4 regions of the Streptomyces sp. NPDC002446 genome follow, and region 3 is predicted to be linked to each of the others. Evidence: riboswitches for the same ligand, from Rfam matches in the RefSeq annotation. Region 3 holds a riboswitch; each other region holds the start of a gene.

Region 1 (4,840 bases), on a different contig from region 3:
GCAGCAACGGGTTGGTGGTACGGGAGGCCGCGGTGGCCAGGCCGAGCGCCCACAGCCACCAGGCGCCGGCGTGCAGCGCGGTGGTACGGGTCGCCTGCGGGGCGCTCATCCGCGCCGGCGGCGGGCCTGCCATACGGCCGCCGCGCCCAGTACGACGACGGCGCCGCCACCGACGAGCAGCCCGGCGGACGGCCCGCCGTCACCGGAGCCCGCGCTGCCCCCGTCGGCACCCCGCTCGCCGTTCCCTGCCGCGCCCGAAGCCGACGAGCCGGCGGAACCGGCGCCCTTCGACGCGTCCGCCCCCTTCGACCCGTCCTGCTCGCCCGACCCCTCCGAGCCGCTGAGCTGGTCCGCGCACCCCGACTTCGGGTATCCGGCGATGGCGCACAGCAGCGCGTTGGAGTCATAGCGCAGCGGCCGGGCGACCGCGGCCAGCGCCTCGCCCGCCGAGGCGTCCTCGGACACCTGGGCGCACTCCGTGCGGGCCTTCGGCGGCCGATCGCCGCGGGGCGCTTCGGCGGCGGTGCCGAAGTCGATGACGATGCCGATCCGCTTGCGGCCCTCCTTGGCGGGCGTATCGCGGCAGATCGCGTCGAAGTCGGCGGCCGCGCGCGGCTTGCCGGCCGCGGCGGAGTCGGCGCTGACGGTGAAGCGGAACCCCTCGACCGCGCCGTCCGCGGGCCGCGCGGTGCCCGGCCCCTGGGTGGCGTACGCCCAGGAGCCGCCGCTCTTGCCGTCCCAGAAGGACCAGTAGCGGTACTCCTGCGCCTGGGCCGGCCCGGCGGTCAGCCCGGTGACCGTGCCGGCCAGCAGCAGCGTGCCGGCGACCCTGCCCCACCGCATGAGTCGGCTACGCCGCATCAGCCGAATCCGCCGCATGCGCCCCATCAGAGCTCGTTCTTCTTCTTACGGCCGCTCAGCAGGAAGCCGATGCCGGCGCCGACGGCCAGCCCGACGCCGATGACCCACCACACGCTGATGCCGCCGTCGGTCTCCTCGGCGTCCTTGGTGTGCTCCGCCGACGGCTTCGCGGTACCGGCCGGCTTGGGCCCCGTCTTGTTCAGCGCGGCCACCAGGTCGGTGCCCCCGAAGGAGCGCGGGTCGGTGCCGGTGGCGTGCGCGGCGAGCACCAGCTGGGCGTAGGCGGCGGGGCCGCTCTGCTCGGCCCAGTCCGCCGCGTTCTTCTCCAGCCACTGCAGCGGCTTGTGGGCCGCGGCGCCGTGCGCCCCGGCCGCCAGCGCCACCACGGCATCGGCGGTGTTTCCGACATCGGGCTGCTTCTCCTGGCCCGGCATCGCGGAGAGCAGATGCTGCCCGTTCGCCTCCAGCTGGGCGACGAGGTAGGCGGCGCCGCCGTCCGCGGCCTGCTGCGGCTCGGCGGCCTTCGGCTGCTTGCTGTCCTTGCAGGTCAGCGGCTTGACGGGGGTGTCCGCACCCTTGTCGGCCGGCGCCACGACAAAGCCCTTGCCCAGTGCGCCGGTCACGGCGGCCGCGGTGGCGTCCGCGTTCGGCGCCGCGCCCTTGAGCTGGAAGGTGAACGCACCGCGCTCGCCCTCCTTCGGGGCGCAGCCCAGCTGGAAGGTGAGCAGCGCCTCGTAGGGGGTCTTGCCGCCCTTCTTCGAGGTGACCGACTCCGGCTTCTCACCGGCCGCCGTGAGCGCGCCGATGACGACGGAGGTGGAGTTGGCGTCGCTGGCCGAGCCGGCCATCGAGCTCCAGCCACCGTCCTCGTTCTGCACCGACTTCAGCCAGCTCACGGCCTTCTTGACGGTCTCGCCGTGCCCGCCGAGCGCGGCCAGCGCCTGTACGGCGGCGGCCGTCTGGTTGGTGTCCCGCATCGCCTTGGCATCGCAGGGCTTGGCCGGCTCGGCGCGGAAGGCGGTGAACGAGCCGTCCGCACACTGCTGGCCGACCAGCCAGTCCACGGCCGAGGCCGCCGGCCGTACACCGACCGTGTCCTGCGCCAGCAGCGCGAGCGACTGCCGCCACACACCGTCGTACTGCGGGTCCTTGGTGCCGTAGAGCCCGTCGGGCAGCTTCTTGGGGGACGCCGACGGGCCGGCCGCGGGGGTCGCGAACGCGGCCGGGGCCGCGGCCGCGCCCAGCACCGCCGCGGCCGCCAGCGCCATGGCGGCGCGGCGCGCCACCAAGGCGACGGAGTGCGTCGAAGGGGCCTGGGGAGCCATGGGGGCCATCGGGTCGGTGCCTCTCGGGTCGGGTCGCGGCGGTGGTACGCAGCCGCGCTCGGCCGACCGCCGGACGCCGATCCTGCGATCGGGCGCGGTGGCACCGGGCTCAGCTCCGTATACCTCGACGGTGCCGCGCACCGGCCGTCCGCAGCGGCGGCGGTTCCGGTGGCGGGAGCCTTGGTCGTGCCCCACCGGGTGCTCCGGCTCGTACGGCCGTCGGCGTGCTGCCTGGACGGCCGTCCTCACGGTTGCGGGTCAGCGCCGGATTTCCACCGGCTTCCCCCGATCGGGTACGGATGAAGTTGTCCCGGACACCTTAACCGGCGCCCGGCCCGGGCTCGCCCGCGCGTACGGACGGGGGAGGCGGCAGGCGCCCTGCGCGGCCCGTGTGCCGCGCGCCCCCCGGCGCGTCACACCGCCTGGTAGGCCGCCGGGTCGGAGCCCGGTACCCGCTCCGCAACCCCCCGCTTCACCAGGTGGCGCAGATGCGCCTCGGCCTCCGAGAGGGCGATGTTCCGGGAGGCGTAGGGGATCCGTTCCCAGGGGCGGTTCCACTCCATGGCCACGGCGAGCTGCCAGGGGGTGAGCGGTTCGCGGAGCAGTGCTCTCAGTCCGGAGAGCCGCTCTTCGTGGTGAGCGATGAGCTCGCGTACGCGTGCGCCCGCGTCGCTGAAGGCGTGCTGGTGGGCGGGGAGCACCTCGGCGGGGGCGAGCCGGCCGATGCGTTCGAGGGAGGCGAGGTAGTCGCCCAGGGGGTCGGTCTCCGTGGCGTCGTCCGGGTCCTCGTACAGGCCGATGTGCGGGGTGATGCCGGGCAGGAGGTGGTCGCCGGAGAAGAGCCGCCCGAAGCCGCGAGCCCGCCCGCCCGGCCGCCCCTCCTCCGCCGGACGGTTCTCGCCCGCCGGCCGCTCCTCCTCCGCCGGACGGCGACCCGCTCCCGGATGCCTCTCCTCCAGGTGGAGGCACACATGCCCCGGCGTGTGCCCCGGCGTCCAGATGGCGCGCAGCCGGCGCCCCGGCAGGTCGATCAGCTCACCGGGGTCGATCCCACGGTCCGGCAGCGCGGCCCGTTGGCCGGGCACTCCGCGGCCGCCCCCGTTGGCGCGCGCCTCCCGGAGCGGCGCCAGATGGTCCTCCGGTGCGCCCGCCGCCGTCAGCTTGGCGATCAGATAGTCGAGCCACTGGCCCCGCTCGGCCTCGCGGGTGCGCCGGACCACGGCGGTGTCCGCCGCGTGCATCGCGACCCAGGCGCCGGAGGCCTCCCGAACCGCGGCGGAGAGGCCGTGGTGGTCGGGGTGATGGTGGGTGATCACGACGCCGTGGAGGTCGGTGACGGCGAAGCCGCAGGCGGCGACCCCGGCGACCAGGGTGTCCCAGGAGTCCGGGTCGTCCCAGCCGGTGTCGATGAGCACCGGTCCGCGGTCGGTCTCCAGGAGGTGGACGAGGGTGTGGCCGAGCGGGTTGTCCGGGATGGGGACGGCGATGCTCCACACTCCGCCCCGGTGGTCGGTCACCTGCGTGGTCATCCCGGTCCCCTCTCGGTGCGGCCAACACCCGGCGCCTCTCGGCGCGGCAGACCCGGCGCCTCCCGCCTCCCCTCACTATAACTAGAACTCGTTTCAAAGAGCCCTGAAGTCGCCTGCGCCGAACCGTTGTTGGGATTCCGTCCGCGCCGTGGACTCCTCCAGGTGGAACTGGTATCAGTTCCTGATGCGATGGCTCACCTGACGCAGCATCAGCACGCCGCGGCACCGGCACCCCGCACCCGCACCCGCACCGGCACCCCGCACCAGTACTCGGCATCAGAACCCCGCGTCAGGCGTCAGCGCGTACGTACCTCGGACAGGCGGCCCACCCGCAGGAGGCGGCAGCGATGAGCGACCTCGTCGAGCACGGAAAGCTCTACATAGGCGGAGAGTTGGTCGATCCGGCCGGCCGGGACACGATCGAGGTCATCTCGCCGCACACCGAACGGGTCATCGGCCGGGTCCCGCGCGCCTCGCGGGCCGATGTGGACCGCGCGGTGGCCGCGGCCCGTACGTCCTTCGAGTCCGGCGTGTGGGCGAACGCCCCGCTGGCGGACCGGATCGCGGTGGTGACCCGTATCAAGGACGCCTTCGCCGCGCGCAGCGAGGAGATCGCCCGGGTCATCAGCTCCGAGAACGGCACCCCCTACACCTCGGGCGTCATGGTGCAGTCGCTGGCCTCGGTGCTGGCGTGGGACGCGGCGCTGACCGTGGCCCGCGGTCTCGGAGCGGCCGGGGGCCGTCCCGCGGAAGACGGCAGCCCCTTCGAGGAGCGGCGGGCCGGTGTGCTGGGGCCGATCCTCGTACGGCGGGAGCCGGTCGGGGTGGTCGCGGCCGTGGTGCCGTGGAACGTCCCGCAGTTCACCGCCGCCGCCAAGCTCGCGCCGGCCCTGCTGGCGGGCTGCTCGGCGGTGCTGAAGGTGTCGCCGGAGACGCCCCTGGACGCGTATCTCCTCGCCGAGATCGCGACCGAGGCCGGGCTGCCGGAGGGTGTGCTGTCGATCCTGCCGGCGGACCGCGAGGTCAGTGAGTACCTGGTCGGGCACCCGGGCGTGGACAAGGTGTCGTTCACCGGCTCCGTGGCGGCGGGCAGGCGCGTCATGGAGGTCGCGGCCCGCAACCTCA
Region 2 (4,840 bases), on a different contig from region 3:
ACCACACGTCGATCATCCGGTTCATGGAGCGGCGCTTCGGCGTGCACGAGCCCAACATCTCGCCCTGGCGGCGCGCCGTCTGCGGTGACCTCACCTCCGCCTTCGACTTCAGCGGCAAGGACACCGACCCGGCCGACCTCCCGGACACCGCCGGCTACCAGCCGCCGGACCACGAGCGGCACCCCGACTACCTCCCCAAGCCGCCCGCCAGCCCCGCCCTGCCCAAGCAGGAGCCCGGCTCGCGCCCCGCACGGCCGCTGCCCTACGCCCCGCTCGTGGACGGCTCAGCGGACCCGGCGGCCGGGAAGTTCACCCTGACCTTCAGCGCGGGCGACGCGGCCGGCGCGTGCTTCCACGTCCGGTCGGGCAACCGCACCGACGGACCCTGGACGTACACCACGGAGGCGGGCAAGAACATCTCCGACACCTGGAACACGGCGTACTCCAAGGGCGCCTACGACCTCTCGGTGTTCGGCCCGAACGGCTTTCTGCGGACCTTCCAGGGCCCCGGCAAGACCGCCGGCCCCGAGGTGACGGCGCGCCACGACAAGGCGACCGGCAACCTCAAGCTGACCCTCAGGAACGCGGGCGGCGCCGACTGCAACCTCACCGTCAGCAATGCGTACGGCGGTGCCAAGGAGACGTTCAAGGTGCGCGCCGGCGGCACCGTCGAGCACACCGTGGACCTGCGGGCGAGCAAGCGCTGGTACGACCTGACCGTGGTGTCCGACACGGACCGCACGTTCCTGCGGCGCCTCGCGGGGCACGTGGAGAACGGCGCGGTGGGAGTGAGCGACCCCGCGATCATCACCGGCTGAGCGCCGTCGGCCCCGGCCCGCGCCCGAAGGCACGGGCCGGGGCCGGCGCGTCAGCGCAGGGTGCCGCGGACCTCGCGCGCCGCCGCCACCAGGTTCTCCAGCGCCGACCGCACCTCGGGCCAGCCGCGGGTCTTCAGACCGCAGTCCGGGTTGACCCACAGCCGCTCCGGCGGAATGCCCTCAAGTCCCTTGCGCAGCAGGGAGGTTGCCTCGGCGGTGCTCGGCACCCGCGGGGAGTGGATGTCGTAGACACCGGGTCCCACCTCGCGCGGATAGCCGGCGGTGGCGAGTTCGCCGGCGACCTGCATGTGCGAGCGGGCCGCCTCCAGGCTGATGACATCGGCGTCCAGGTCGTCGATCGCCTGGAGGATGTCGCCGAACTCGGCGTAGCACATGTGGGTGTGGATCTGGGTGCCCGGGCGGACGCCGCCCGTGGAGAGGCGGAACGCCTCGGTGGCCCAGGCCAGATACGCGTCGCGGCCGGCGGCGCGCAGCGGCAGCGTCTCGCGCAGGGCGGGCTCGTCGACCTGGATGACCGCGGTGCCGGCCGCTTCGAGGTCGGCCACCTCGTCGCGCAGGGCGAGCGCGACCTGCCGGGCGGTGTCGGCGAGCGGCTGGTCGTCGCGGACGAAGGACCAGGCGAGCATGGTGACCGGGCCGGTGAGCATGCCCTTGACGGGCCGCTCGGTGAGGGACTGGGCGTAGGTCGTCCAGCGGACCGTCATCGGCTCGGGCCGGGAGATGTCCCCGGCCAGGATCGGCGGGCGGACATAGCGGGTGCCGTACGACTGGACCCAGCCTTGCCGGGTGGCGAGGTAGCCGGTGAGCTGCTCGGCGAAGTACTGGACCATGTCGTTGCGCTCCGGCTCGCCGTGCACGAGGACGTCGAGACCGGCCTTCTCCTGGAAGGCGAGGACCTCGTGGATCTCCGCCGCGATGCGCTCCTCGTAGGCCGCGGCGTCGATCCGGCCGGCGCGCAGGTCGGCGCGGGCGGTGCGCAGTTCGGCGGTCTGCGGGAACGAGCCGATGGTGGTCGTCGGCAGCAGCGGCAGCCCGAGGTGGGCGCGCTGGGCGGCGGCCCGCTCGGCGTACGGTGCCGAGCGGCGCGCGTCGCCGTCGGTGACGGCCGCGGCGCGGGCGCGTACCGCGGGGTCATGGGTGAGCGCGGAGCCGGCCCGGGAGGCCAGGGCGGCGCGGTTGGCGGCGAGTTCGGCCCTGATGGACCCGGTGCCCCGGGCCAGGCCGCGCGCCAGCGTGACGATCTCCGCGCACTTCTGACGGGCGAAGGACAGCCAGCGGGCGATCTGCGGGTCGACCTCGGGCTCGGCGGCGGCGTCCAGCGGGACGTGCAGCAGCGAGCAGGAGGAGGACACGTCCACCCGGTCGGCGAGGCCGAGCAGGGTGCCCAGCGTGGCCAGCGACTTCTCGAAGTCGTTGAGCCAGACGTTGCGGCCGTTGACGACGCCGGCCACCAGCCGCTTGCCGGGCAGCCCGCCGGCCGCGGCGAGATCGGCGAGGTTGGCGGCCGCGGCGCCGGTGAAGTCCAGCGCCAGCCCGTCGACCGGCGCCTTCGCCAGCACCGGCAGCGCCTCGCCGAGCCGGTCGAAGTACGAGGCGACCAGCAGCTTCGGGCGGTCGGTGAGGGTGCCCAGGTCGCGGTAGGCGCGCGCCGCGGCGTTCAGCTCGGCGGGGGAGCGGTCCTGGACGAGGGCGGGCTCGTCGAGCTGCACCCACTCGGCGCCCGCCGCCCGGAGGTCGGCGAGCACCTCGGCGTAGACGGGCAGCAGCCGGTCGAGCAGTGTCAGCGGATCGAAGCCCGCCGCGACGCCGGGCGCGGGCTTGGCCAGCAGGAGGTAGGTGACCGGGCCGACCAGCACCGGGCGGGCGGCCAGGCCGAGTTCGAGGGCTTCGGTCAGCTCGGCGACCTGCTTGGCGGAGTCCGCGGCGAAGACCGTGTCCGGGCCCAACTCCGGTACGAGATAGTGGTAGTTGGTGTCGAACCACTTGGTCATCTCCAGCGGCGCCACCTCCTGGGTGCCGCGGGCCATCGCGAAGTAGCCGTCCAACCGGTCGGCGGCCACCGCGGCACGGTGCCGCTCCGGGATCGCACCGACCATCACGCTGGTGTCCAGGACGTGGTCGTAGTAGGAGAAGTCGCCGGTCGGCACCTCGTCGATACCGGCCTCGGCGAGCCGCTGCCAGTTGCCGCGGCGCAGCCCGGCCGCGGTGGTCCGCAGGGCGTCCGCGCTCACCCGGCCCTTCCAGTAGCCCTCGATGGCCCTCTTCAGTTCACGGTTCTGCCCCTGCCGGGGGTAGCCGTGCACGGTGGCCCGTACTGCCGCCGCTGCGGATGTGCTGGTCACGGAACTCTCCTTCGCGAGTGTCGACTCGACCCCGGGGACGGGGGAGGGCGCGAAGGGTGGCCGAACCGGGCGGATGGGTGGGTGCGCTGCCGCCGCCCGTGCCGCCTGACTTGTCCGCCGACCCGCCCTCGAGGTCACCGAGATCACCCCGCACACAGGTCGCACGGGGGCACTGGCAGGTATTCGGACTCGTGGGCACATCCGCCGAGGCGGACACCTACTGGCCGTCGCTTCCCAGACCCGGCCGGGTCCAGTGCGTATGACGGCGGTCGTTCCCACTCACCGCTGCGGGGCAGTCCCGGATTCACACCGGGTTCCCTCTTACGACGCGCCTGCCTGGCGGGCAGGGCGAACCAGACGCACTCGTCACCTTAGGCCCTTCCGCAGGCATCGGGTATCCGCATTCGAGCAGGCCTTGAGCTGGAGTGCGCTCCAGCGCCTAGCGTGCCGATCACGTACCGAGCGAAGGGAACACCGTGCGCTACACACTGTTCGGCAGGACCGGTCTGCGGGTGAGCGAGCTGAGCCTGGGGACCATGACCTTCGGCGAGGAGTGGGGGTGGGGCGCCGGCAAGGAGACCAGCGGCCGGATCCTGGACGCCTACGCGGACGCCGGCGGCAACTTCGTCGACACCGCGAACAACTACACTGACGGCGCCGCCGAGCGGATGCTCGGGGAGCTGCTCGAAGGGCGCCGGGACGGGTTCGTCCTCGCCAGCAAGTACACCTGCGCGACCCGCAAGGGCGATGTGAACGCGGCCGGCAACCACCGCAAGAACCTCGTCCGGTCGGTGGAGGCGAGTCTGGACCGGCTGCGCACCGACCACCTCGATGTGCTGTGGGTGCATGCACGGGACAACTTCACCCCGGTCGAGGAGGTCATGCGGGCGCTCGACGACCTGGTGCGTTCCGGCAAGGTCCAGTACATCGGCGTCTCCGACTGGCCCGCCTGGGAGATCGCGCAGGCCAACACGCTCGCCGAGCTGCGCGGTTGGACGGCCTTCGCGGGCTCGCAGCTGCGCTACAACCTGCTGGAGCGCACGCCGGAGCGGGAGTTGCTGCCGCAGGCCCGCGCCTTCGACCTGGCCGTGCTGGCCTGGGCGCCGCTCGCCGCCGGGAGGCTCACCGGAAAGTACCGCCGTGGCGGGACCGGGCGGCTGGACGTCGTCGCTGGCGACCCGCGGGACGGTGCGGGGGACGAGACCGTCACCGCGGTGCTGGAGATCGCCGAGCAGGGCGGCTGGAGCCCGGCGCAGGTGGCGCTGGCGTGGCTGCGCAGCCGGCCGGGCAACATCGTCCCGATCATCGGGGCCACCAAGGAGAGCCAGCTCGCCGACAACCTCGCGAGCGTCGGTGTCGAGCTGGACGCCGACGCGCTGGCCCGGCTGGACGCGGTGAGCGCGGTGCCGCTGGGCTTCCCGCACGACTTCCTGCGGGAGCCGGCCATCACCGAGAACGTCTACGGGGACCGCTGGGCCGACATCGAGGACCGGCGCTCCACATACCGCCGTACGACCGGCGGGATCCGCTGACCGGATGTCCTCCCCGGGCCCGGTACGACGCACGCCGCCGCCCGGAAGGCCGGGCGGCGGCGTGCGCGCACTGCGGTCAGGCGCCGGGCGTCACTTCAGCGCGCTGCGCTGCTGCCACTGCTGCCAG
Region 3 (4,840 bases):
CGTCATGAAGGGCGGCCACCCCGACCTCGACCGCCTCAACGAGATCGGCGCGAAGTACGGCATGGAGTACTTCGGCTGAGCCACGGGGGGAGGGAGGGAAGCGCCGGAGCCGACCGCGCCCGATCGACGGTCCCCCGACGGCCGATCGGGCACGATGGACGCACCATGAACCCCCGGCACCTCCTCTCCCGCGCCCGACGGCTGGCCGCCACCGCGTCCCCCGACCGGCGCCGGCTGCTCGGCATCACCGGCCCGCCGGGCGCCGGCAAGTCCACCCTCGCCGCCCACTTGGTGACGGAGCTCGCCGGGCAGGCGGCGCTCGTCCCGATGGACGGCTTCCATCTCGCCGAGGCAGAGTTGCGCCGCCTCGGCCGTACGGACCGCAAGGGCGCGCCCGACACCTTCGATCCCGCCGGATACGCGGCGCTGCTGGCCCGCCTGCGCACACCGGAGCCGGATACCGACGTCTACGCCCCGGCCTTCGACCGCCGCATCGAGGAGCCGGTCGCCGGCAGCATCCCCGTAGCGCCCCACATCCCGCTCGTCGTCACCGAAGGCAATTACCTCCTCCTCGACTCCGCGCCCTGGTCGCGGGTGCGCGCGCTGCTCGACGAGGTCTGGTACGTGGATCTGGACAGCTCGGAGCGGATCCGCCGGCTGGTCGACCGCCATGAGCACTTCGGGCGCCCGCGCGCCGACGCCGAGCGGTTCGTGCACACCTCGGACGAGGCCAACGCCCGTGTCGTGGCGGCGACTCGCGACCGCGCCGATCTCGTCATCACCTTCACGCCCGAAGCGGCTCCACCGCCAACCCCTTCCCAAGCGACATCATCGATGTCATCATGACAACATGAGTGTCAATGAGGGGGGCGCGGGGACGCGCGACACCGGGCCGACGCCCACCGAAGACCTGCTGTACGGCGTCATCAGACGCCTGTGGCCGCTCCACCGCACGGTCGTCCGCGCGGTGGAGCGCGAGCTGACGGGCACGGGCCTGACCGCCGGCGAGCATGCCCTGCTGGACGCCCTTCGTAGCGAAGGGCCGCGGACCGTACCGCAGTTGGCCCGTTCGATGGGGCTGGACAGACAGCCGGTGCAGCGCTGGGTGAACCACGCCGCGGAGCTGGGCCTGGTCGTGACGGCACCCAACCCCGCGCACCGCCGCTCGTCCCTGATCGAGCTCACCGCCGAAGGAGCAGCGGCGATACGCAGGATCCAGGACTTCGAGTCGACGGAGCTGCGGCGCCGGCTGGCCGACCTGCCCGCCGACGACGTCCGCACCACGCTGCGCGTACTCGACCGACTCGACGAGGAATTCCGGCACCTGGCGAACACAGCGAACGAAGCGAACGACTCACACGTTCCCTCAACGAAAACCCTGAAAGCGCCGAAAGCCGCGAAAACCCCACAGCCGCGACAGTAACGACACCCAGCCCACCTCCCCCACTCACCGCCTCTCCCGCGCAAAGGACGACCCGGAGCATGACCCGAGCAATCACCGCCTGGTCCGAGATCGACAACGGCCTCGTGCCGGTCGACGACGGCGAGCTGTTCTACGAGACGGCCGGCTCGGGCCCCGCGGTGGTGCTGCTGCACGGCGGCATGCTCGACCAGCACATGTGGGACGAACAGTTCGCCTGGCTGGTGAACTCCGGCCTCCGCGCGATCCGCTACGACTTCCGCGGCCATGGCCTGTCCTCCACGGTGGCCGGGGACTACGCCAACCACGACGACCTGTGCGCCCTCCTCGACGCGCTCGATGTCCCCAGCGCCGTCCTCGTCGGCCTCTCCCACGGTTCGCGGGTCGCGCTCGACACCGCGATAGCCCACCCGGACCGGGTGACGGCCCTCGCGCTCGCCTCTCCCGGCATCAGCGGCCGCCCGTTCACCGACCCCTTCGTGCTGGAGCACATAAGGGAGCAGGTGGCGGCCATCGGCACGCCGGACGGCGCCGAGCGCTATGTGGAGCACTTCCTGCGGATGTGGGTGGACGGTCCGCATCGTGAACCCTCCGCCGTGCACCCGGGGTTCCGCGAGCGGATGCGCGCCTCGGCCATGGCCAACGTCGAGGTGCACGCCGACGGCCTTGGCGGCGGGATGCCCCTCGAGGTCGGGGCCGCCGACCGCCTGGGCGAGATCAGGGTGCCGACGGTCGTGTTCGACGGCGACCTCGACAGTTCGGACATCTCCGCCAACGCCCATGCGATAGCGCTGACCGTCCCCGGCGCCCGAAGAGTCCGCATACCGAGCGCGGCCCATATGGTCAATCTGGAGAACACCGCGCTCTACGACCGCGAACTGCACGCCTTCCTCTCGTCCTTGGCCTACTGACCTGCTGACATCGGTCGTCCTCCGTCCCCACCGGCAGCTAGAGTGGCCGGGCCGTGGTGTTCGGGAAGACCGGTGACGGACCTTGTGGTCCCAGGCCGGAGCGGCCCTCGCCACTGTGATCGGGGAGTTTCCGGCCCTTCTCCGTACGCGCATGGCGCGCGTACGGCGCCACTGACCGCAGCCTGCGGCCGGGAAGGCGGGGGCGGGAACAGCGTCAGCGAACCCGTAAGCCAGGAGACCGGCCACGGCATCTCACGAACTGATCCACGAGGTGCTGGAGCGTGACCGCCGGATGGCCCTGTCCACCGATACCCCGAAGCCCCCTGCCACGCCCGCGTTCCGCTGGCGCCGTCAGGACACCGTCCGCACCGCGGGCCTAATGGCCGTCATAGCCGGCCTGCATGTCGTCGCCTTCGGCGTGCTCTTCGTCCTCGTGGTCCCGAACCACTACTCCGTCGGAAGCCAGGTCTTCGGCGTCGGGCTCGGCATCACCGCGTACACCCTCGGCATGCGGCACGCCTTCGACGCCGACCACATCGCCGCGATCGACAACACCACCCGCAAGCTGATGGCCGACGGCAAGCGGCCGGTCTCGGTGGGCTTCTGGTTCGCGCTCGGCCACTCCAGCGTGGTCGTCGCGATGGCCGCCCTGGTGGCGGGCGGCGCCCAGCTCGCCGGCACCCTGCTCGACGACGAGTCCCGCACCCACCAGATCCTCGGCACTGTCGGCACCACCGTCTCGGGGACGTTCCTCTACCTCATCGCCGCCCTCAACCTCATCGCGCTGGCGGGGATCTGGCGGGTCTTCCAGGGCATGCGCGACGGCCGCTACGACGAGGCCGAGCTGGAGCAGCGCCTGGATTCCCGCGGTTTCATGAACCGCTTCCTGGGGCGCTTCACCCGCTCGATCTCCCGCCCCGGCCAGATGTTCCCGCTCGGCTTCCTCTTCGGGCTCGGCTTCGACACCGCGACCGAGGTGACCCTGATGGTGATGGCGGGCAGCGGCGCCGCGGCCGGCCTGCCGTGGTACGCGATCCTGTGCCTGCCGCTGCTGTTCGCCGCCGGCATGAGCCTCTTCGACACCCTCGACGGCACCTTCATGAACTTCGCCTACCAGTGGGCGTTCTCCAACCCGGTGCGCAAGGTCTACTACAACCTCACCATCACCGGTCTGTCGATCGCCGTCGCCTTCTTCATCGGCACCATCGAGCTGGTGACCGTGCTGCACGACAAACTCGCCCTCAGCGACCCCGTGACCAGCTGGATCTCCGCCATCGACCTCGACAACGTCGGCTTCATCATCGTCGGCCTGTTCGTGGTGGTGTGGGCCGCGGCGCTGGCGTACTGGCGGCTGAGCGGCGTGGAGAAGCGCTGGGCGAAGCGGGCGGAGTCGGCCGAGAGGGCCAAGACGGCGGAGCAGGCGGCGCCGACGTCGGCCTCCTGAGACACGGCACGGGTCCCGGCCGCCCCTCAGGTGGCCGACCCGGCCGCCGCGCCCGTCACCAGATCCGGCCCCCAGCGCCTCAGCGCCACCGCCAGATCCAGCGGCCGCAGCCGGTCCGCCTCCTCCGGCCCGGGCCAGTCCTCCCGCGGGACCCGCCACATCACCTCGAACTCGTTGCCGTCCGGGTCCTTGGCGTACAGGGACTTGGAGACGAGGTGGTCACTGGAGCCGACCAGCGCGCCGCACTCCGCGAGCCGCGCCTCGGCCGCGACGAGTTCCCCGAGCGTGCCCACCTCCCAGGCCAGGTGGTAGAGCCCGACGCGCCCGTCCTCCGGCCCCGGCGCGTTGGGCCCCACCGCGAACAGCCCCAGGTCATGGTCGTTGAGCGACCCGAACGCACTGAGAAACGCGGCCCGCCCCGGTATCTCCACATCCACCACGAGCCCCAGCGCCGCACCGTAGAAGGCAACGGACCGCGCCACATCCCGCACATACAGCACCGCATGATTCAGCCGCCGCACAGCCATAAACCCACTCCCCGATCCCCCACCACTTACTTGAAACTTCAAGTCACCATTACTCGCGACGATACACACCGCCCCTCGCCGACAACAGCCGACGGCGCCCTCCGAGCACGAAAAACGGCCCCCGACTCAAACGAGTCGGGGGCCGCTGACCTCACGGTCTACCACTGGGGGCACAACAGGATGCGAACGTGTGGCATCCGCTCTGCACGTTCACTCCGCGGCCTGGCGCTCAGCGCACTCAGCCTGGCACTGCCCCTGGGCCCAGGCATTACGAGGCGGGCCCCTGTACCTCCTCGGGCAGGAAGGTCTCGTCTTCCCCGAAGTCCGGGGCCTGGAAGGGGTTCGTCGCCGGAGGCGGCGATGCTGCGGTGGAGCAGCGGGGTTGCCCTTCCAGGGCGGAGAACAGCGACGTCAGATCGATGAGAGGTCTCCCTTTCGTTAAAGGTCCCTGAAGGGGCCTGTCATGCCGTGACCGGGCACGGCGGTCCTAGAGCTTGGTCATCTTGGCGTACGGGCTCAAGATCCGCATTTGCGCCGA
Region 4 (4,840 bases), on a different contig from region 3:
GCGATCATGTCCATCGCCGCGGCCAACCTCTTCACCCGCAACGTCTACAAGGACTTCCTCAAGCGGGACGCCACGCCCGAGCAGGAGCACAAGGTCGCCAAGCTCGTCTCCCTGCTGGTCAAGGTCGGCGCCCTGGTCTTCGTCCTCACCATGGACAAGACCGTCGCGATCAACTTCCAGCTGCTGGGCGGCATCTGGATCCTGCAGACCATGCCGTCCCTGGTGGGCGGCCTGTTCACCCGCTGGTTCCACCGCTGGGCGCTGCTGGCCGGCTGGGCGGTCGGCATGCTCTACGGCACGCTCGCGGCCTACGGCGTCGCCAGCCCGACCCAGAAGCACTTCGGCGGATCGTCCGCCGAGATCCCCGGCATCGGCGAGATCGGCTACATCGGCCTGACCGCCTTCGTCCTGAACGTCGTGGTGACGGTGGTGCTCACCTTCGCCCTGAAGGCCGCCAAGGCCCCTGAGGGCGTCGACGAGACCAGCCCCGCCGACTACACCGCGGACGCCGGCGACAAGGGCGTCTCGGCCGATCTGCCACCGGCTACGGCGGGGGCACCGGCGGGGCACTGAGGCGCCGGATCACGCTCGGCTGCGGGCCGCCGCATCCCTCCGGGGTGCGGCGGCCCAGTCTTTGAGCGGCTCCGTTTCCAGAGTGATGTCCACGGGGGCGGGCAGGTGAAGCGCCTTGCCGAACGCGACGGTGAGGACGTCCTCGTAGCGGGAGGCATCCGGCTCGCTGTGCAGCGTGAGCTGACGTTCTTCCCGCTCGATCAGCAGATACAGCGGGATGCCGGCCTCCGCATAGGCACGGGGCTTCTGCACCCGGGCACGGTGGTCGGCTCCGGGGTCGTACGAGGTGATCTCGACGACCATCAACGCCGGTTCAGGATCCACCCATTCCCCTTGGCCCACGAAAGCCCCGCTGTGCGCGAGCAGACCGTCCGGGCAGGCGCGTCCATCGCGGCCGGACTGCACCTTCAGGCCCTGGGAGGCCGAGAGCCAGAGTTCGGGCCGACGCCGCAGGAAGAGGCGGGTAAGCCACGCGATGATCCGTCCGTGGTTCCCGTCGGGTCCGGCTTTGCTGCTGACCATTTCCTCGATGAGCTCCAGCCTCGGACGCTCGTCCGCGCGAGCGAGTATCCGAGCGGCCTCTTCGAAGTACTCGGTGAGCGTGCGGTAGGGCCGGTCGGCGGAATCGGTCATGAGACCTTCTCCTTTCGCTGCCGAGCTGAGCTGGGGCGTGCTCCCGACGATAGCGAGGGCCACTGACACCCACCCCGCCATCAACCCACCCCCACACTGGACCCCATGGACATCACGATCAGGCCCGTGCGCCAGGCGGAGTTCGGTGTGGTCGGCGAGTTGCTGGTGGCGGTCTATCTGGCCGATGGGCTGCTGGTGGCCGGGGAGGGCGACACGTACGCGGCGAAGCTGCGGGAGGTGGCCGAGCGGGCGGAGCAGGCGGATGTGCTGGTGGCCGTGGAGGGGCCGGGCGAGCGGGTGGTGGGGACGGTCACCTTCAGCGCGTACGGGAGTCCGTACGCGGAGCTGGCGCGGCCCGGGGAGGGGGAGTTCCGGATGCTGGCGGTGGCGTCCGAGGGGCGCGGGCGGGGAGTCGGGGAGGCGTTGGTGGCGGCATGTCTGGAGCGGGCGCGGGTGCTCGGGCTGCACGGCATGGTGCTGTCCAGTCCGCGCCATGTGCGGCCCGCGCACCGGCTCTACCGGCGGCTGGGGTTCGAGCGCGCCGAGGAGCGGGACTGGGAGCCCGTACCGGGCGTCATGCTCTGGGCGTTCGCCCGGGAATTGGCCTGAAGGGCGCGCCGGGCCCGGCCCCGGAGCCGTTCCGGGCCCGGCCGCACCCCCTGGCGCTTCGCACACGTGTCGGAGTGGTATGAGGCGGCGACACAAGATGTGGGGGTGCGTACGGGGTGCGGCACAAGATGTATGCTCGTCCTCGCTGTCGCCGCAGGGGAATCCGGTGGGAATCCGGAACTGTCCCGCAACGGTGTAGGAGCGCGCCCAGTGGCCTGATGACGGCTCTGCCGCGCGCCCGTGAAGTCCGAGGACCTGCCGACGGTACGCCCGCACCGCCATCGGTGCGGACGTCGATACGTCCGGGCCCCGAGGGCTGGGCCGGTGGACGCCGCGCGGTGTGCCCGCGCACCCCATTCCGTCACGGGGTGCCGCATGCGCGCGTGCGCCCGTCGCGCCCCGCCCCTCCGGCCCCCGCCGAGTGAGGGAGAGCATCACGTGACCATCGCGCCAACGGAACCCGCGTCAGACGCCGAGGTCGTGCAGCCTGCGGTGACCACGCCTGCCGCCCCCGTCGGCGGGCCGGGCGAGGACGGGCAGGACGGTCCGGGCGTTGCGCTGCTGCGCACCCTGACCGCGCTGACCGAGGACCTGACCGCGACCGACCCCGGCAAGGTGGCCGCCGCCGCCCTGCGCGGCAGGTACGAGGGCGCAGGCGGGGCCGAACTGCGGTCGCTGGCCATCGACGCCGCGGCCGGCCTGATCGGTGACGAGCCGCAGTACTCCAAGCTCGCCGCGCGGCTGCTCACCCTCGCGATCTCGGAGGAGGCGGCCGAACAGGGGGCGGTCGCCTTCTCCGCCTCCATCGAGGTCGGCCACCGCGAGGGGCTGATCGCCGACGAGACCGCGGAGTTCGTACGGGCCCACGCCGCCCGGCTGGACGCGCTGGTCGACAAGGCGCTCGCCGACGGTGCCGACGACCGCTTCGGATACTTCGGGCTGCGCACCCTGCACTCGCGCTACCTGCTGCGGCACCCCACCACCCGTCAGGTCATCGAGACGCCCCAGCACTTCCTGCTGCGGGTGGCCTGCGGCCTGGCCGAGGACCACTCGGAGCGCGCCCTGGACGACGTCGCCGAGCTGTACCGCCTGACCAGCTCGCTGTCGTACCTCCCCTCCTCCCCCACCCTCTTCAACTCCGGCACCCGCCACCCGCAGATGTCGTCCTGCTATCTGCTGGACTCCCCGCTGGACGAGCTGGACTCGATCTACGACCGGTACCACCAGGTGGCCCGGCTGTCCAAGCACGCCGGCGGCATCGGCCTGTCGTACTCCCGCATCCGCGCCCGCGGTTCGCTGATCCGCGGCACCAACGGGCACTCCAACGGCATCGTGCCGTTCCTGCGCACCCTGGACGCCTCGGTCGCGGCCGTGAACCAGGGCGGCCGGCGCAAGGGCGCCGCCTGTGTCTACCTGGAGACCTGGCATGCGGACATCGAGGAGTTCCTGGAGCTGCGCGACAACACCGGTGAGGAGGCCCGCCGCACCCACAACCTGAACATCGCGCACTGGATCCCGGACGAGTTCATGCGCCGGGTGGAGGCGGACGCCGACTGGTCGCTGTTCTCCCCCTCGGACGTCCCGGAGCTGGTGGACCTGTGGGGCGACGAGTTCGACGCCGCGTACCGCAAGGCCGAGGCGGACGGCCGGGCGCTCAAGCAGATCCCGGCCCGGGTGCTGTACTCCCGGATGATGCGCACCCTGGCGCAGACCGGCAACGGCTGGATGACGTTCAAGGACGCCGCCAACCGCACCGCCAACCAGACCGCCGAGCCCGGCAAGGTCGTGCACTCCTCCAACCTGTGCACCGAGATCCTGGAGGTGACCGACGACGGGGAGACCGCGGTCTGCAACCTGGGGTCGGTCAACCTCGCCGCGCACCTGGGTGCGGACGGCACGATGGACTGGGAGCGGCTGGACGCCACGGTCCGTACCGCCGTCACCTTCCTCGACCGCGTCGTGGACATCAACTTCTACCCGACCGAGCAGGCCGGGGCCTCCAACTCCCGCTGGCGCCCGGTCGGTCTGGGCCTGATGGGCCTGCAGGACGTCTTCTTCCGGCTGCGGCTGCCCTTCGACTCGCCCGAGGCGCGGGAGCTGTCGACCCGGATCTCCGAGCGGATCATGCTCGCCGCGTACGAGGCGTCCGCCGACCTCGCCGAGCGGCACGGCCCGCACCCGGCCTGGTCCGCGACCCGCACCGCCCGCGGTGTGCTGCACCCGGACCACTACCCGAACGCCGAGCCCCGCTGGGCGGACCGCTGGGCGGCGCTGCGCACCCGTATCGCCACGACCGGAATGCGCAACTCGCTCCTGCTGGCCATCGCGCCGACCGCGACCATCGCCTCGATCGCGGGCGTGTACGAGTGCATCGAGCCGCAGGTCTCCAACCTCTTCAAGCGCGAGACCCTGTCGGGCGAGTTCCTGCAGGTCAACGCGTATCTGATCGAGGAGCTCAAGGCGCTTGGGCTGTGGGACGCACGGACCCGTGACGCGCTGCGCGAGGCGAACGGCTCGGTGCAGGACGTCAGCTGGATCCCCGAGGAGGTCCGGGCGCTGTACCGCACCGCCTGGGAGATCCCGCAGCGTGCGCTGATCGACATGGCCGCGGCCCGTACGCCCTACCTCGACCAGAGCCAGTCGCTGAACCTCTTCATGGCGTCGCCGACCATCGGCAAGCTCAGCTCGATGTACGCCTACGCCTGGAAGCGCGGCATCAAGACGACGTACTACCTGCGCTCCCGCCCGGCGACCCGGATCGCCCAGTCGGCCCGCGGCACCGCGGCCGCCGCTCCCGTACCCGTCCCGCAGCAGGCCACCGACCCCGAGGCGGTCGCCTGCTCCCTGGAAAACCCCGAGTCCTGCGAGGCCTGCCAGTAATGACCACCGAGACCAACGCTTCGGCGACGCACACGGCCACCACCGGCACCAAGAACCTCCTGGACCCGGGATTCGAGCTGACGCTGCGCCCGATGCGCTACCCGGACTTCTACGACCGCTACCGCGACGCGATCAAGAACACCTG

What was found. Region 3 has a riboswitch for cobalamin ahead of ACWD6P_RS26890 (HoxN/HupN/NixA family nickel/cobalt transporter). Riboswitches for the same ligand answer to the same signal wherever they lie in the genome.
Region 1: another riboswitch for cobalamin. It lies ahead of ACWD6P_RS19080 (prenyltransferase/squalene oxidase repeat-containing protein); the one in region 3 lies ahead of ACWD6P_RS26890 (HoxN/HupN/NixA family nickel/cobalt transporter).
Region 2: another riboswitch for cobalamin. It lies ahead of metE (5-methyltetrahydropteroyltriglutamate--homocysteine S-methyltransferase); the one in region 3 lies ahead of ACWD6P_RS26890 (HoxN/HupN/NixA family nickel/cobalt transporter).
Region 4: another riboswitch for cobalamin. It lies ahead of ACWD6P_RS23880 (ribonucleoside-diphosphate reductase subunit alpha); the one in region 3 lies ahead of ACWD6P_RS26890 (HoxN/HupN/NixA family nickel/cobalt transporter).

The regions. Positions count from the first base shown of each region.
Region 1 covers NZ_JBSFYC010000031.1:11,421-16,260, forward strand. Annotated here, with positions in the region: gene ACWD6P_RS19070 (energy-coupling factor transporter transmembrane component T) at 1-133, opposite strand, end outside; gene ACWD6P_RS19075 (SCO2322 family protein) at 106-843, opposite strand; gene ACWD6P_RS19080 (prenyltransferase/squalene oxidase repeat-containing protein) at 888-2,195, opposite strand; cobalamin riboswitch at 2,363-2,510, opposite strand; gene ACWD6P_RS19085 (MBL fold metallo-hydrolase) at 2,600-3,715, opposite strand; gene ACWD6P_RS19090 (aldehyde dehydrogenase) at 4,063-4,840, shown strand, end outside.
Region 2 covers NZ_JBSFYC010000006.1:58,280-63,119, reverse strand. Annotated here, with positions in the region: gene ACWD6P_RS05605 (phosphocholine-specific phospholipase C) at 1-818, shown strand, start outside; gene metE (5-methyltetrahydropteroyltriglutamate--homocysteine S-methyltransferase) at 869-3,181, opposite strand; cobalamin riboswitch at 3,339-3,555, opposite strand; gene ACWD6P_RS05595 (aldo/keto reductase) at 3,658-4,713, shown strand; gene ACWD6P_RS05590 (L,D-transpeptidase family protein) at 4,804-4,840, opposite strand, start outside.
Region 3 covers NZ_JBSFYC010000056.1:24,712-29,551, reverse strand. Annotated here, with positions in the region: gene ACWD6P_RS26910 (cupin domain-containing protein) at 1-79, shown strand, start outside; gene ACWD6P_RS26905 (nucleoside/nucleotide kinase family protein) at 166-846, shown strand; gene ACWD6P_RS26900 (MarR family winged helix-turn-helix transcriptional regulator) at 851-1,423, shown strand; gene ACWD6P_RS26895 (alpha/beta fold hydrolase) at 1,483-2,331, shown strand; cobalamin riboswitch at 2,369-2,592, shown strand; gene ACWD6P_RS26890 (HoxN/HupN/NixA family nickel/cobalt transporter) at 2,591-3,775, shown strand; gene ACWD6P_RS26885 (VOC family protein) at 3,802-4,302, opposite strand; gene ACWD6P_RS26880 (CarD family transcriptional regulator) at 4,790-4,840, opposite strand, start outside.
Region 4 covers NZ_JBSFYC010000045.1:7,871-12,710, forward strand. Annotated here, with positions in the region: gene mctP (monocarboxylate uptake permease MctP) at 1-573, shown strand, start outside; gene ACWD6P_RS23870 (Uma2 family endonuclease) at 583-1,206, opposite strand; gene ACWD6P_RS23875 (GNAT family N-acetyltransferase) at 1,312-1,815, shown strand; cobalamin riboswitch at 1,942-2,092, shown strand; gene ACWD6P_RS23880 (ribonucleoside-diphosphate reductase subunit alpha) at 2,254-4,695, shown strand; gene ACWD6P_RS23885 (ribonucleotide-diphosphate reductase subunit beta) at 4,695-4,840, shown strand, end outside.